DNA from 2 places in the Chryseobacterium carnipullorum genome. Region 2 is predicted to be linked to the other one. Evidence: riboswitches for the same ligand, from Rfam matches in the RefSeq annotation. Region 2 holds a riboswitch; the other holds the start of a gene.
The links. A riboswitch is a leader RNA that binds a small molecule or an ion and turns the genes downstream of it on or off. The one in region 2 is predicted to bind S-adenosylmethionine.

Region 1 (8,259 bases), 960 kb from region 2:
TTATATAAAATGTACCAATATATCAGTATACCAATCTACCAATGAGATTCTCTATGAGTTTAGAATGACCGTTGTAGTACTATTTATTGGTAAACTGTTACATTGATACATTGTTAAATTATCTTTTATTTAGTTTCACTTACTCTTAAAATATCACCGAAAACACCTCTTGCGGTCACCTGAGCGCCGGCACCGGCTCCCATGATCACAATCGGGTTTTCTCCATAACTTTCTGTATAAATCTCAAAAATGGAATCCGAACCTTTAAGCTGGCCTAAAGCAGAACTTCCCGGTACAGAAACCAATTTTACGTCAAGCTGTCCTTTGTCTTTCTGAAGGTCTCCATGAAGATCTCCTACATAGCGAAGTACATGTCCGGGCTCCTGCCCTCCTTTTATTTTCTGGTATTCTTCATCCAGTTCATCAAGTCTTGAGATAAATTCATTTTTATCTACAGAGAGAAGATTTTCCGGTATTAAATTCTGGATATCAATATCCTGGAATTCATTGATCAGGTCTAACTCTCTAGCAAGGATCAGAAGCTTTCTGGCGACATCATTTCCTGACAGGTCTTCACGAGGATCAGGTTCTGTATATCCTTTTTCCATGGCTTCTCCGATGATGGTTGAAAACTTATCGTTTCTCACAGAGAAATTATTAAAGATATAGCTTAATGAACCGGAGAATACTCCTTTGATCCGGGTGATGTTTTCACCTGAAAGGTGCAATAGTTTTATGGTATCAATTAATGGAAGACCTGCTCCTACATTAGTTTCATAAAGATAACGTCTGTTATTTTTACTCAACGTATATCTTAGTTTACGGTATTCCTCGATGGGAAGTGTATTAAAAATTTTATTGGAAGAAACCAGATCAAAACCGTTTTCAGCAAGGGCATGATAGTTTTTCACAAAATCTTTACTCGCAGTATTATCAACAACGATAAGATTTTCCAGCTGATTTTCTTTTGAGAAGCTGATCAGCTCTTCAACATTGGATGGATGTTGTGCTGTTAAAACCTCATCATTCCAATCTGCATTAAAGCCTTTTTTATTGAAAGCAATTTTTCTTGAATTGGCTACTGCCACTACCTTAAGGTCTATTTTTTTACGTCTTCTGATTTCTTCTGAAGACCGCAATACCTGTTCTATTAAAGTTTTCCCCACGTTTCCATGACCAATAATTGCCAAATGAACGGTTTTAGGTTTATTGAAAATTTCAGATTCAATAACATTCTTCGTTTTTTCATCCTGTGAGGAGGTCACTACAATATTGACTCTGTTTTCTCCTGCAACCTGGTTTAAAAGAAGAGGGAAAACATTATTTCTGGCCAATTCTGCCAAAACTTTATTGAAATCTTCCGCTACAAATCCAAGTACGGAAACATTATTAATGCTATAGATCTGTGAAACCTTTCCTGATTTTCTTTCTGCTTCAAATTCATCAATCAGACAGGCAACCGCTTTTTCTGCATCTGCCTCATTGACCAGAATAGAAAGTCCGTTTTCAATAGCCTGCTGGGAAATTACCCCTACACTGATTCGCGCTAAGGTAAGCGCCTTAAAAATCCTTCCGTCGATCCCGATTTCACCTAAGAAATCTTCTCCTTCAAATTTGATGATTGATCTGTTTTTTAAAAACTTAATCTCTTTCGCATTTTTCATCTGTTTCTAATTTTTTGTTTGTCATTTGTCAGATAAAACTTCGCTTCCGCGCCATTTCATTCTACAAAATATTATTTATGATATTATTTAATTGTTCGTATTCCATTAAGAAGGCATCATGGCCATGAATAGACTGTATCTCATGATAGAAAACATCTTTCTTTTTCGCCTTCAGCTTTTCAAAGCACATTCGAATTTCTGAGGCAGGAAAGAATAAATCTGTATCTACAGCGATCAGGTGCATTCGTGCTCCGATTTTTTCCAGTTGATCTTCGTGGGTATTAATATTCATCAGCAAATGATTCATCAGCTTATAAGACTCTAAACTAAATCTATCGTTTAATGAATTACCGTGATAGACAAGCCAGTCTTCTGACTCTAGCCGCTGATTTCCCTGATGATATCTGTTTTGAAATCTGTCATTTAAAGACTGGGGAGTTCTGTAACACAGCATAGCGTGAATCCTTGCTTTCTGCAGAGGTTCGTCATTTCCGTTCAGCAAAAATTTCTGAACCAGACACTGTGCGTGAAGCCAGTCATGCGTTTTAAAATCGCAGGCAATGGGGATGAATATCTCTGCGAGCTGTGGCTGTCTGGAAAGCATTTCCCAGGCAATTCCTCCTCCGAGAGAGCCTCCAATAATGGCATATATGTTTTTGATATGTAAAGCTTCGAGCCCTTTCAAAAATATTTGAGCAATATCTGAAGGGGTGAAGTCTTCGTATTCGTCAATTAAAAAATGATCATATCCGTTTCCGGGGATATTGAAACAGAGAACTGTGTATTTATTCGTATCGATCACATGATTTTCACCAATCAATTGTTTCCACCATCCTTTTTCTCCGGAGACATTTGAATTTCCGGTTAAAGCATGATTAACCAATATAAGAGGTGCGGTAAACAGGTCTTTCCCGAAGATCTGATAAGTCAACGGGATATGGTATTCCTTTTGGGAATGATTCTGATACGAAAGATGTATATAGTTTAGTTCTGTTTTCAATTCTATTATTATTTTAATACAATTGAAAATGCCACAGGAAATGGCTGAAAAGAACTTCAGTAAGTTATCTGTCCAAAATAAATTGGTAGAACGTAGCACCTTCTTTGCTTGCACAAAGGGTTGCTAAGGTTTCATAGGGTCTAATCCCTCAACCTTTCTTGATAACATTTTCAATATTTGAATGAACGCTCTGCAAAGATAAGTCTTTTCTTTTTAATTTTTCAAAAAAAAATATTTAATATTAAAAAAGCCTGTAATGATAAGTGTTTCAAGGCTATGTTAAGAATTCTTCAGATGAAAGGAATTGGAATTATTTTTCAAAAAAACTACCTTCGTATTGAAAAAAGTGATGAAATATGATTGTTGAAAAAGAAAGATTACAAGATTCCAAATGGAAAAACTGGGGTCCGTACGTAAGCAACCGGCAGTGGGGAAATGTACGTGAAGACTACAGCCCGAACGGAAATGCATGGCATTACGCCAACCATAATAATGCAGAAAGCTACGCCTACAGATGGGGAGAAGAAGGCATCGCCGGAATCTCTGATGTGAAACAGATTTTCTGTTTTGCATTTTCATTCTGGAACAAAAAAGATAAAATAGTCAAGGAACGTTTCTTCGGACTGAGTAATCCTCAGGGAAACCACGGGGAGGATATTAAAGAGATCTTTTATTACCTGGATAATACGCCTACTCATAGTTATATGAAAATGGTATACAAATATCCGATCAATGCATTTCCCTATGATGATCTGGTGGCTGAAAACGGAAGACGAAGCAAAAAGGAACCTGAATACGAGATTTTTGATACGGGAATTTTTGACAATGATGAATATTTTGATATTTTCATTGAATACTGTAAAGCGGATCACAATGATATTCTGGCAAGAGTAACGGTTCATAACAGAAGCAAACAAGATGCTCCTATTGTAATAGCACCGACTGCTTGGTTCAGAAATAACTGGAAATGGGGCTACAATACTTATAAAGGACAGATGAATGCTTCGTTCGACGGATGCATTGATATTAACCATGACAGCATCTCGATCAAAAAAATCTATTCGAGAAATCTGGCAGCGAAAAGTGCGTTTTGTGAAAATGAAACCAATGCCCCTAAATTGTATGGAGCGCCTTATACCGGAAATACGTACTTCAAGGACGGAATTAATGATCATATCGTTTATGGAAGTAATACGGTAAATCCTGAAAAACGAGGAAGTAAAGGTTCTTTTATCATTGATGATTGTATTGAAGCTGGACAATCGAAAACTTTTGATTTCAGGCTATGTCCTGAGGAAATTGACGGTCCTTTTGATCAGTTTGACGAGATCTTTGCCAGAAGAATTGCTGAGACGAACGAGTTTTATCAGGAGATTCAGAGTGAAACGACGAACGAAGATGAAACGAATGTCCAAAGACAGGCTTTTGCAGGACTTTTGTGGAATAAACAGTTCTATCATTACAATGTAGGAAAATGGCTGAAAGGCGATCCAAATCATAATGCTCCGAGAAATTTCAACGACTATGTAAGAAATACGGAATGGAATCACCTTCACAATAAGGATATTATTTCGATGCCTGATAAATGGGAGTATCCATGGTACGCCACCTGGGATCTCGCATTTCACTGCGTTCCTTTTTCTATCATTGATGCTGAATTTGCTAAAGGACAGCTTCTTCTTTTGACCAAGGAATGGTATATGCATCCGAATGGACAGCTTCCTGCTTATGAATGGAATCTGAGCGATGTGAATCCACCTGTACATGCATGGTCCTGTTTCAGGGTTTTTAAGATCGATGAAAAACAAAACGGTAAACCCGATCTTTTATTTCTGGAAAAAGTTTTCCAGAAACTTCTCCTGAATTTTACCTGGTGGGTCAACAGGAAGGACCAGAGCGGAAATAATATTTTTGGTGGTGGTTTCCTGGGACTGGATAATATCGGGGCTTTTGACCGTAATATGGAACTGAAGGACGGACAGCATCTGGAACAGGCGGACGGAACGAGCTGGATGGCGATGTATGCGCTTAATATGATGCGGATAGCGATGGAACTTGCGCAGTATTATCAGGTGTACGAAGATATGGCTATTAAGTTCTTTGAGCATTATCTGTATATCGCGGAAGCAATGGAAAATTTAGGGGATGGCAAAGAAGGCCTATGGAACGAGGAAGACGGCTTTTTCTATGATGTGTTGCAACTGGGTAACGGAGAAAGTGTTTCTTTAAAATTAAGAAGTATTGTGGGGTTGATCCCAATGTTTGCCGTAGAAATCATCGATCATAAATTATTGGATAAGATGCCAAATTTCCAGGCAAGAATGGAATGGGTATTAAAAAATAAACCTGAGCTTACAAAGCTGGTTTCGCACTGGGATGAGGAAGGACAGGGCAGAAAACACCTGATGAGTATCCTGCGTAAGAACAGATTGACCAAGGTTTTAAGGAGAATGCTGGACGAGAAAGAATTTTTAAGTTCCTATGGAATCCGTGCGATGTCAAAAGTCTACGAGGAAAATCCGTTTGTATTTTCAGTTCACGGTACAGAAAATGTGGTCTACTATACTCCTGCCGAAAGCGACAGCCGTATGTTTGGAGGAAACAGCAATTGGCGTGGCCCGATCTGGTTCCCTATCAATTTCCTGATTGTGGAAAGTTTACAGCGTTTTCATTTTTACTATGGCAACAGTTTAAAAGTGGAATTCCCAACGGGAAGTGGTGAAAAGAAAAATCTGGATGAAGTGGCACAGAATATCAGCAAAAGACTCTGCTCTTTATTTTTAAAGGATGAAGACGGACAGCGACCTTTCAACGGCGGAAATGCCAAGTTCAATTATGATGAACATTTTAAGGATTACATTACGTTTTTTGAATATTTTCACGGGGATAATGGCCGCGGTGTAGGAGCTTCCCATCAGACCGGATGGACAGCAACGGTAGCCAAGCTTATGAAACCCAGATTAACGGTATAAAATAAGAGGCCGGCCCAAATGGGCCGGCCTCTTATTATCAATTCAAAAGATTAAATTTTCTCGCCGTTGACAAGAACTTCATATCCAATCTCTACATTCGGCTCTAAAGTTTTTGATACGGAACAGTATTTTTCAAAAGACAGCTCTGCTGCTTTCAGTGCTTTTTTAGGATCTATATTTCCTTCGAGAAGAAATCTTACTTTAACGGATTTAAAAGGTTTTGCATCGTCTACAGGAACTCTTTCTCCTTCTACTTCAGCTTTAAAACCTGTAATTTCCTGACGCTGTTTTTTCAGGATAGCGACTACATCTATCCCACTGCAACCTGCAACGGCCATCAGTACACTTTCCATTGGAGAAACGCCTTTAGCTCCCGGCTGTGAGGTATTATCCAAAAGGATTGAATTTCCCTGGGAATTGGTACATTCAAATAAAAAATCGTCGTTGATTCTGTTTAGGGTTATTTTCATTTCAAATTTTATTGTAAGATTTTTGGGCTCCATTCAGAATTTCAGAAGCCATTGGATTTATTATGAATGCAAAATTATAAAATTCCTCTCGCTTTTATCTCAAGATATTTATTGATAACGTCAATATTTAAATTCTCAGGCAAAGTATACACCGTGTAGATCCCATACTTTCTAAGTTCCTGGATAATGAGTTTCTTTTCAAATTCAAACTTTTCTGCAACAATTTCATCATAAATTTCCTGCATATTCTCCGGGTTTTTATGAATCAGGGTCTGCAGTTCTGAGTTTTTGAAAAAGATAACGACCAAAAGATGATTTTTGGCAATCCCCCGAAGATATTTCAGCTGCCGGTTTAAACCGTCCAATGTTTCAAAATTGGTAAAAAGCAAGACAAGACTCCTTTGGTTCAGAGAATATTTCACATCCTGATAAAGGCGGTTAAAATCACTTTCAAAAAAGTCTGTTTTAATATTATAGAGAGCTTCCGAGATCTTTCTCAGCTGTCCTGATTTATTTTCAGCAGCGATTTTATTTTCAGTCTTTTTAGAAAAAGTCATCATTCCTGCACGATCCCCTTTCTTCAGGATAATATGGGACAGGGCCATTGCGGCATTGATGGAATAATCAAGCAGACTCAACCCATTGAAAGGCATTTTCATGGTCCTTCCTTTATCGATCAGAATAAAGATACGTTGTGATTTTTCATCCTGAAACTGATTCACCATTAATCGGTTGGTTTTAGAGGTAGCTTTCCAGTTGATGGTTCTGATATCATCTCCAGGAACATATTCTTTGATTTGTTCAAATTCCATGGTATGTCCCAGTTTTCTGATTTTTTTGATTCCACCGAGCATAAATTCACTCTGCAGTGCCATCAATTCATATTTTCTAAGATGTACGAAGGATGGATACGCGGGCAGCATAACGTCTTTCTGGAAATTAAATCTTCTGGATACAAATCCCAGTGGTGAGGATGCATATACATTAAGGTTTCCAAAGCTGTACTCTCCTCTTTCTTTGGGCTCAAGGCTGTATTGGAAATAGGTATTTCTACCGGATTCAATATCTTTTGTAATTAAAAAATCTCTCTTTTGGAACTGGAACGGAATTTCATCAATAATCCTGGTACTAATCTTAAAGCTATAATTGTTTTTAATATCGATTTTTACAAAATTTTCATCTCCATTGGACAGTTTTTCCGGCAGTATTCTTTGGGCAAGCAGTGCATTCTTTTGATTAAACAATAAAAGATAATCTACCATGGCAGCAAGAAAACAGATCAGCAAAAGCAGGTGAGCCGCCCACATCAGAACCGGAAAGAAAAATGCAAGGACGTACACAATCCCCACTCCTATGAGCGAAAAGAAAAATCGTGTATTGATGTATAGGTTTTTCATTTTTTTAGGTAATAAATTGACGGCAGCAGTTTGCAGGTGCTATGTTAAACTGATTGTAGGGAGTTTATTAAACCATTCAGCATTTTTGAAATTTCTATGATTGCATTATTTAATTTTTGATAATTGTCCTCATTTTCATCTTTCGGAAAAGATCCTGTACTTTTATAAATATCTGTAACAAAATCTACCGATTTCGGCCAAACCAGAAGTTCCTTAAAATTTGCTATATAGATACACTTTAGTTAAACTAACTGAAGAACATGGTACGACAAACAACTATCAACTGCAACCTGATATCTAATATCTGCAGCCTATCTAGGAATCTCTATTCCCTCTAAGATCTGACGTATAATTTCATCGGCAGTCAAGCCTTCCATTTCTCTTTCGGGAGAAACGATTACTCTGTGTCTTAATACAGCATAGCTCGCTTCTTTAATATCTTCGGGTGTTACAAAGTCTCTTCCCCTCATCGCCGCAAAAGCTTTAGACGCTGTAAGAAGTGCCAATGATGCTCTTGGAGAAGCTCCGAGATATAAAAATTGGTTTTCTCTGGTATTGACTATAATTTTGGCGATATATTCCATGAGCTGAGCCTCTACAACAATTTCTTTTACCAGATTCTGATAACTTTTCAATTGTCCGGCCGTAATAACACGATGTACGCCCTCTGTCTTATCTTCTTTCCGGCTTTCGTGCTGGTTTCTGATAATCGCAACTTCTTGTTCAAGATTCGGATAGCCTACATTGATTTTGAAT
Region 2 (8,259 bases):
GGCCCGAAATTCTGTTCCATGAAAATTACCCAGGAGATCCGTGATTCCGCAGAAAAGGGGATGCTGGATAAGTCCCAGGAATTTATTGAAAAAGGAAAAGAAATTTACATATGATCATTGTGATCACTCCTGAAACTCCTTTTCAAAAAGAGACAGAAATCATTAACCAGTTATTTAATGAAGGATTGGATCTGCTTCACATCAGAAAACCTATGTTCAACAGGGAAAAAATGAAAAGTTTTCTCGATGGTATTGATGACGAATTTCATTCTCAATTGGTACTACACGGATTTTATGATATGAGGAAAGAGTATCCTGTTTCCCGCTTTCATTTCAGGGAAGCAGACCGTTTGGAAGAGCGGCATAAAGTTTTTGCAGGCGAAAATATCATCTCTACATCAGTTCATGACATTGAAGTATTTAATGCCTTGCGAAAAGAATGGGAATACGCATTAATAAGTCCTTTTTTTCCAAGTATTTCTAAAAAAGGCTATGGTGAACAGTCTACTGTTTTGGAAGATATCAAATGCAGAAATAATCAGGAGGTCAAATTGATTGCGTTGGGAGGAATTAATGAAAACAATATCAGTGAAGTTTTTGAAAACGGGGCGGACGGAGCAGCGCTTTTAGGTGGAATATGGGAATGTAATGAACCTGTAAACTCATTCAAAAAGTCCAGGAAGAAAATCCTTTCATCATAAAAACAAATCCGGAAAAGAGAAAATCCTAGATCATTCAGTTTAATTAATAATGGAAAAGTTACAATATATATCACAGGGACATACAATACACGAACAGGAATTCAATATCCGAGCGGCCTTGGACAACGGGATACAATGGGTTCAGGTCCGCTGGAAAAATGCTTCAGAGAAAGAATTAAATGAGCTCTGTATGGTTTCAAAACTACTCTGCTCAGAATATCAGGCGGTCTGCATCATCAATGATCATGTTCAGATCGCAAAAGAAATCGATGCTGATGGGGTTCATCTGGGTTTAAACGATGGATCAATTCATACGGCAAGAACTGTTTTAGGGGATCATAAAATCATTGGAGGGACCGCTAATACAGTATCGGATGTCATCCAAAGAATACAGGAAAAGTGTGATTATATTGGCCTTGGACCCTTAAGATTTACTTCTACAAAAGAAAAACTCAGTCCGGTACTTGGATTTGAAGGCTATCAGCATATGATGAACAGTTTAAATGAAAAATCAATCACCATTCCGAAGATCTTCGCGATCGGAGGCGTTGTGCTTGAAGATATACAACAGTTGCGGGAGATCGGACTCTATGGAGTTGCAGTATCGGGACAGATCACCAACCGCCCGGCTGCCATCAGTGAATTTAAAAAAGCAATGATATGAATAATCAGAAATTAATAATAGCAGACAGAATATTCGAGTCAAGACTGTTTCTGGGAACCGGAAAATTCGGGAATCTCAATGAAATGGCCACCTCTGTAATCGCTTCAGGAACAGACATGGTTACTATGGCTTTGAAAAGAATAGATTCGGGATCGGCAGAAGACGGGTTACTGGATTCATTAAAAGAAACTCATGTTCATCTTCTTCCCAATACTTCAGGCGCCAGAACCGCAAAGGAAGCCGTATTGGCCGCTCAGCTTGCTAGAGAAGCCCTGGAAACGAACTGGGTGAAACTGGAAATCCATCCCGACCCGAAATACCTTCTTCCGGATCCTATAGAAACCCTCTATGCAACTGAAGAATTGGCCAAACTGGGATTTATCGTAATGCCTTACATTCATGCTGATCCTGTTTTATGTAAACGTCTGGAAGATGCCGGAACCGCTGTGGTCATGCCTTTGGGAGCCCCGATCGGGACGAATAAAGGATTGAGAACATTAGATTTCCTGGAGATCATTATCAGTCAGAGCAATGTCCCTGTTGTAGTAGATGCCGGAATCGGAGCACCTTCTGATGCTGCAAAAGCCATGGAAATGGGTGCGGATGCTGTTCTTGTGAATACCGCGATTGCTGTAGCAAGAAACCCGGTTAATATGGCTTTAGCCTTTAAAGAAGGAGTTATTGCGGGTAGAAGAGCTTTTGAGTCAGGGCTGGGAGCAATCTCAGAGCATGCAGAAGCCTCAAGTCCTTTGACCTCTTTTTTATTTGAATAATAAAGCAGAAAAAATGAACAGTTTTAAAGATATTTTTGAACGTTATCAGTGGGATGATATAAAATTCAGGCTCGGAAAGGTGACGCATTCAGATGTGCTCGGCAGCCTTCAGAAAAAACATAAAACATTAGATGATTTTTTGAATTTGCTTTCTCCAGCCGCCGCGCAGGAGCTGGAACTGATGGCCAAAATGACCAGACAACTTACCCAGAAGCGTTTTGGAAAGACCATTCAGTTATATGCTCCGATGTACCTCAGCAATGAATGTCAGAATATCTGTACCTACTGCGGTTTCAGTCTGGATAATGACGTAAGGAGAAAAACCCTTTCAGATACGGAGCTGCTGATTGAAGCTTCTGTTCTGAAATCCATGGGCGTTAATCACGTCCTTTTGGTCAGCGGAGAAGCCAATAAAACGGTAGGGATTTCTTACTTTCTCAATGCTGTTGGCCTGCTAAGATCTCATTTTGCCAATATTTCGATCGAGGTACAGCCTCTGTCAGAAGAAGAATATCTGCAGTTGCATCAGGCAGGTGTTTATTCCGTGCTGGTTTATCAGGAAACATATCATCGGGAGGTTTATAAAGAATACCATCCCAAAGGCAAAAAATCCAATTTCCATTTCCGTTTGGATACTCCTGACAGGATAGGAAGAGCAGGAATTCATAAAATCGGACTCGGAGTTCTGCTTGGGCTTGAAGACTGGCGCGTAGACAGTTTCTTTAACGCCCTTCACATTGATTATCTTCAAAAGCAATACTGGAAAAGCCGTTTTTCAGTTTCATTTCCCAGATTAAGACCAGCGGAAGGAATTATTGAACCGAATTTTATCATGGAAGATAAAGATCTGCTGCAACTGATCTGTGCCTACAGAATATGGAATGAGGATCTTGAAATTTCAATATCTACCAGAGAAAATGAAAAATTCAGGGACAATATCATATCACTGGGAGCAACCTCTATGAGTGCAGCGTCTAAAACCAACCCCGGAGGTTATGCTGTAGACATAGAATCATTGGAACAGTTTGAAACCAGTGACGAACGAAGCATGGAAGAAGTTAAAATAAGCATCAGAAAAGCAGGCTACGATCCGGTGATGAAAGACTGGGATCCTGCGTACAGTGGTTTTTAAAAAATTAAACCATTAAGAAGAATGAAGTCATTAAGTTTAATTAAGAAAAATCAAATCGATTTTTAAATCTTAAAGCAGAGCTTACCTTAATACTTCTTAACCTCTTAAAAAAAACTTAATGGTTCAAAGTAGGTTATTTAGAATGAAAAGCGAAGATATTTTTGCAAGATACAGCCGGCAGATATTCATAGAAGAAATCGGGCTGGAGGGACAAAAGAAAATCAGGTCGTCCAAAGTCCTTGTCATTGGAGCAGGAGGTTTGGGAAGTCCCGTTATTCAATACCTCGCAGCTGCCGGAATCGGAACTTTGGGTGTTGCAGATTTTGACGAGGTGGAGCTTCACAACCTGAACCGGCAGATTATTCATAAGGAAAGTACCGTTGGAGTTTCGAAGGTTAAAAGTGCGGAAGCCTTTGTAAAAAATCTAAATCATCACGTCGATTTTATAGGAATTGATAGGAAAATTGAACGTTCAAATGCAGACGAAATTCTTTCGCAATATGATATTATCGTAGATGGATCTGATAATTTTACAACCAGATACCTCATCAATGATACCTGTGTAAAACTTGGGAAGCCACTGGTGTACGGAAGTATACTCGGTTTTTCGGGGCAAACTGCGGTATTCAACTATAAAGGCAGTAAAAACCTTAGAGATCTTTTTCCGGAACCGCCTTTCGATGAAGATTTGCCGGACTGTGACAGTCTCGGAGTTTTGGGAGCGTTGCCTGGAATTGTAGGAAGTATGATGGCAATGCAGGTCTTAAAGATGATTACCGGACTTCCTGGATCTAATGATCAGCTTACACTTATTGATACCCTGAACTGGAGATTTCAGACCATAGATTTTTAAATAATATTGTTTTAAATAAATGAGGCCGTAAAATTTCTTTACAGCCTCATTTTAATTGTATAAGGATCAATTTACTGGGGAGATTGCATAACGCCCGTATCCTCTTTTTTAGTCTGGTTCAGGATGTTTGGATCTTCCTTCGCCAGTTTATTTCTTGTCGGAATTTTATAATTAATGGAAATTCCGAAATTTCTTGTGTCATACTTGCTTCTGATCATCACAGCCTGCCCTTCAGGTGGATTAGAATAGACCTGCATCACCTGTCCGTTGAAGATATCATTCGCGAAAACAGACACCGTAAGACGGTTGTTCATAAACTTTTTCGTCAGGGTGATATCCAGATTATTATTGAACGGTTTATCTGCTGTAAAGTAGAAATAGCCTGCTTTTGGAGTCAGATAGCTGTAGTTGGCCGTCAGTTTGATATCTTTTGGTAAAAGCAACTGAGTCATGATATTGAAGATCCAGAAACCCTTGTTGTTCAAATTATCAATTTCGTGCTTCTGATATCCGGCGTACAGATACATGAAATTAATTTTATCAGGATTAAAATTGAACTTCATGATCTCGCTCATCGGTTTGCTGAAGATCATAAACGGAATCGGAAGCCCCAGGTTGAAATTGTGAATTTTCATATTTGAAATATTCACTTGCTTGTTGAAAAGATATTTCCCTTCTTTCAGGACAATCTGGGCGACCTGATTTTTAGCAGAACTTACGCTGTACCCGATAAAAGCATAATCAAAAGCTGAAACTTTTACTTCATAATTGTCAAATATCGTAGGCTGAAGATCCGGATTACCTGTTACCTGGGTGTTCGGGCTGCCAAATGTTACGTTATTCGGGTTAAGGGCAGAAATACTGGGAAGGCTGATCTTTTTATTGTAGTTCGCTGCAATGTAAACCTGGTTCATCAGGTTATACTGTACGCTGGCATTAGGAAAAAGCTTAAACTTATTGAATGTGGTAAGATCTCTTTCAAGAATAGCGCCATCCTTTATGGTTCTTGTAATTCCTGAAATATCATAATTTTCAGCACGGGTACCTAATATAAAGTCAAACTTCTTAAGCTTTGCCTGGAATTCAAGATAAGTAGAAGCGGTTTGTCTCTGGTATTCTAAATTGGTAAGTCCTTTATTTTCTGTATCATAATCCTGTCTTTCATACAAACCTCCCAAGCTCACTTTTCCACCGTCCATAAGCTTTATTGGCTGTGAATAATCAATTTTGAAGTTTGCTACCCTCATATCTGATTGATTGTCAAGTACATTTTCCCCACGATAAAAAAGGAAAGGTTCTAAAGGGGTAGCGTCAGTGTAGAAACCTCTCTGGAAGAAATTATCCTGAGAGAATTTGGAGGTAGACTTTGTATATCCGAACTGGAAGTCCAGCTTTTGAGATTTGTCACTGAAGCGCTTCTGATACGTCACAACAGCCTCCTGTCTCAGGTTGTTGGTATGAGCCACATCTGATGCTTCATAATCAGCTTCACGGTAGGTGATAGGATTAATGTTCACAAGGATGTCGGCAAGCCCTCTACTCGCAGTATAATTGTCGTTATTATTGTGATAAATATCGTAGTTCACTAATAATCTGTCCTGTCCAAGATCAAAAGTCAGACCGGATTTAGCAAAATAACCTCTCCCTATTCTGTCTGTATTATTGTGCAGTATAACATCCTGATCACCGTTCAGCATACTTTCACGGTAATTCTGGCCCACATTCAGCTGCCAGCCGAATAGTTTATTTCTTGCATTCAGATTCACAGAATGGGTTGTTCTGCTTCTGAACTTATCGTAGTTGGTAAAAGAGTAATTTCCCGAATACGTTGCCGTTAAATACTTATTGGCGTTTTTATTCGTGATGATATTCATGATCGCCCCTCCGGAGGTGGCAGGGAATTCTGCTCCCGGCTGCGTAATCACTTCAATTTTTTCTACTGAATTGGCCGGCATTCCTTCAAGGAAAGAATTTAATTCATTGGAGGTAATATTAAGAGGTCGTCCGTTCAGATATACATCCAGGATTTTCCCCTGATACATCATTCCCGCAATATCGGTAGCGACCAGTCCCGGAAGTTTTTTGATGCCCTCAAGAACGTTACCGTTATTCAGCTGAGGCTGTTCAGAAAAGTCAAAGATAGTACGGTCTGCTTTCTGTTCAACGGCTTTTTTAGTTTTGGTAATGACAACGCCTTCGATCTGCTTTTCTTTCTCTGGACTGCTCGTGCTCTTTTCCTGTGAATAAGCGAAAAAAGACCCTAAAAGGGATAAAGCTAGTATAGTTTTTTTCATAATGTTTTTTTACTACTCTTCAGTTAGACGTAAAAAAGAGCAATTTGTTACGGCAAAATTTGCGAAAAGTTAAATTTTTAAGCAATTATTTTTTTTATTCCGAAATAATTATATCTTTGCCAGGTAATTATCAAGAATCTCATAGATGGGATAGCAACCTGCAAAACAAGCAAGGTGCTACAATAGATAAGCCGGTATGCCCGGAAAAAATGTTTATTCTCTATTTCTTCCCATCTTGACATTTTTGTTTTAAAAATAAAATCAATGTTTAAAGACAAGGGAAACCTCAAGACCAATTTAAATTTTCGTTTCTCAGATCATGAAGTGTCACTTCGTTATTCTGACCTCTTTTCATGCCATTTCTACATGCGCATGGGTTGTTGTTTCTAGACTTCTTTAAAAAATAATACTTCCATTTTGGCTTTTTAAAAGTAACCTTACAAGAAGGTTGCAGGAATACTATTGCCAAAAATCAAACAAACAATTACTCAAAAAAATAGAAAACACATGCGCAATTTCGAGAAAAAAACAATCATAGCTTCAGCAGCTCTTATCTCAGCATTTTACTTTGGACAGTCGGATTCTGCAACATCCAAAAAAATAGATGATGTAGTCATCCTCGGATCAAGAGGAGCCGGAAGATCTCTTACAGACACTCCGGTTCCCGTAGATATCATCAATATTTCAAAGATCTTAAGACAAAGTCCTGTTAACAATATCAGTCAGGCCCTCAATTATGTAGTGCCTTCATTTTCTTCCACTTCACATACGGTCAATGACGGAACCGATTTTGTAGATCCCGCTCTTCTCAGAGGACTGGGTCCGGATCAGGTTCTGGTCTTGCTTAATGGTAAAAGAAGATATCAGTCTTCATTGATCAATGTGACATTGACTCCGGGAAGGGGTTCGGTAGGAACAGATCTTAATGCAATCCCTGCTTTTGCTCTGGAGAAAATAGAAGTACTAAGAGATGGAGCGTCTGCTCAATATGGCTCTGATGCCATTGCAGGAGTCGTGAATTTAGGACTCAAAAAAAGATTAGGGCTTTCAGGACAGGTTTTCCTTGGAGGATACGCTTCCCCTGTCGCCAATAATTTTTCCGGAGGAGTAGACGGGCAGACGATCTCCGCAGATCTGAATTACGGAGCTAAAATAGGTGAGAAAGGCTTCATTAATGTTACCGGATCGGTACAATACCGTGATCCGTATTCAAGAGCGGGCGTCCGTCATGGAGACATCTATAACGCTTATAATGCCATTAATTACAGAGCATTGCAGGATGGAGTCAATATCGATGGATTATATAAAAATATTACCAATACTTCCAACAGCCAGCAGATCATCAATACCGTCAAACAATATGCCTCGCAGGTAGGCTATTTTTCACAGGATTTCAGAGATCAGATTTCAGGAGCGAATAGTATTGCTGCCCTACAAGGTTTGCTAGGGAAAGATTTTACTAACGATGAGCTTAGTTACAGAGGCCTGGAAAGAAAAGATTTCAGCCTGAGAGCGGGGCAGTCTAAGCTGCAGTCGGGGCAACTTTATTTCAATTCTGAAATTCCGGTGAATGAAGACTGGAAAGTCTATTCCTTTGGAGGATACAGCTACCGTTTGGGAAATGCCGGAGGATTCTTCCGTCTGCCCAACACGGAAAGAAATATCAATGCGGTTACCCCGAATGGATACCTTCCTCAAATTGAAGCCAATGTGAATGATTATTCCTTAGCAGGAGGGATTAAAGGGAAATGGAATGGCTGGAATGTAGATCTGAGCAATACTTTCGGAAAGAATGCTTTTAATTTTGGGGTAGTGAATACATTTAATGCCTCTCTGGGAGAT

Region 1: it holds a riboswitch for S-adenosylmethionine, as region 2 does, so the genes downstream of both, EG346_RS03510 (alpha/beta fold hydrolase) here and EG346_RS07915 (TonB-dependent receptor domain-containing protein) in region 2, are expected to answer to the same signal.

What each region holds. Positions count from the first base shown of each region.
Region 1 is NZ_CP033920.1:751,134-759,392, forward strand. It holds gene EG346_RS03505 (ACT domain-containing protein) at 126-1,664, opposite strand; gene EG346_RS03510 (alpha/beta fold hydrolase) at 1,726-2,664, opposite strand; SAM riboswitch class I at 2,726-2,832, opposite strand; gene EG346_RS03515 (MGH1-like glycoside hydrolase domain-containing protein) at 3,021-5,636, shown strand; gene EG346_RS03520 (OsmC family protein) at 5,687-6,106, opposite strand; gene EG346_RS03525 (DUF58 domain-containing protein) at 6,181-7,503, opposite strand; gene EG346_RS03535 (AAA family ATPase) at 7,815-8,259, opposite strand, start outside.
Region 2 is NZ_CP033920.1:1,706,645-1,714,903, forward strand. It holds gene thiC (phosphomethylpyrimidine synthase ThiC) at 1-114, shown strand, start outside; gene EG346_RS07885 (thiamine phosphate synthase) at 111-701, shown strand; gene EG346_RS07890 (thiamine phosphate synthase) at 748-1,365, shown strand; gene EG346_RS07895 (thiazole synthase) at 1,362-2,138, shown strand; gene thiH (2-iminoacetate synthase ThiH) at 2,152-3,270, shown strand; gene EG346_RS07905 (HesA/MoeB/ThiF family protein) at 3,413-4,123, shown strand; gene EG346_RS07910 (outer membrane beta-barrel protein) at 4,195-6,417, opposite strand; SAM-I-IV-variant riboswitch at 6,540-6,637, shown strand; gene EG346_RS07915 (TonB-dependent receptor domain-containing protein) at 6,925-8,259, shown strand, end outside.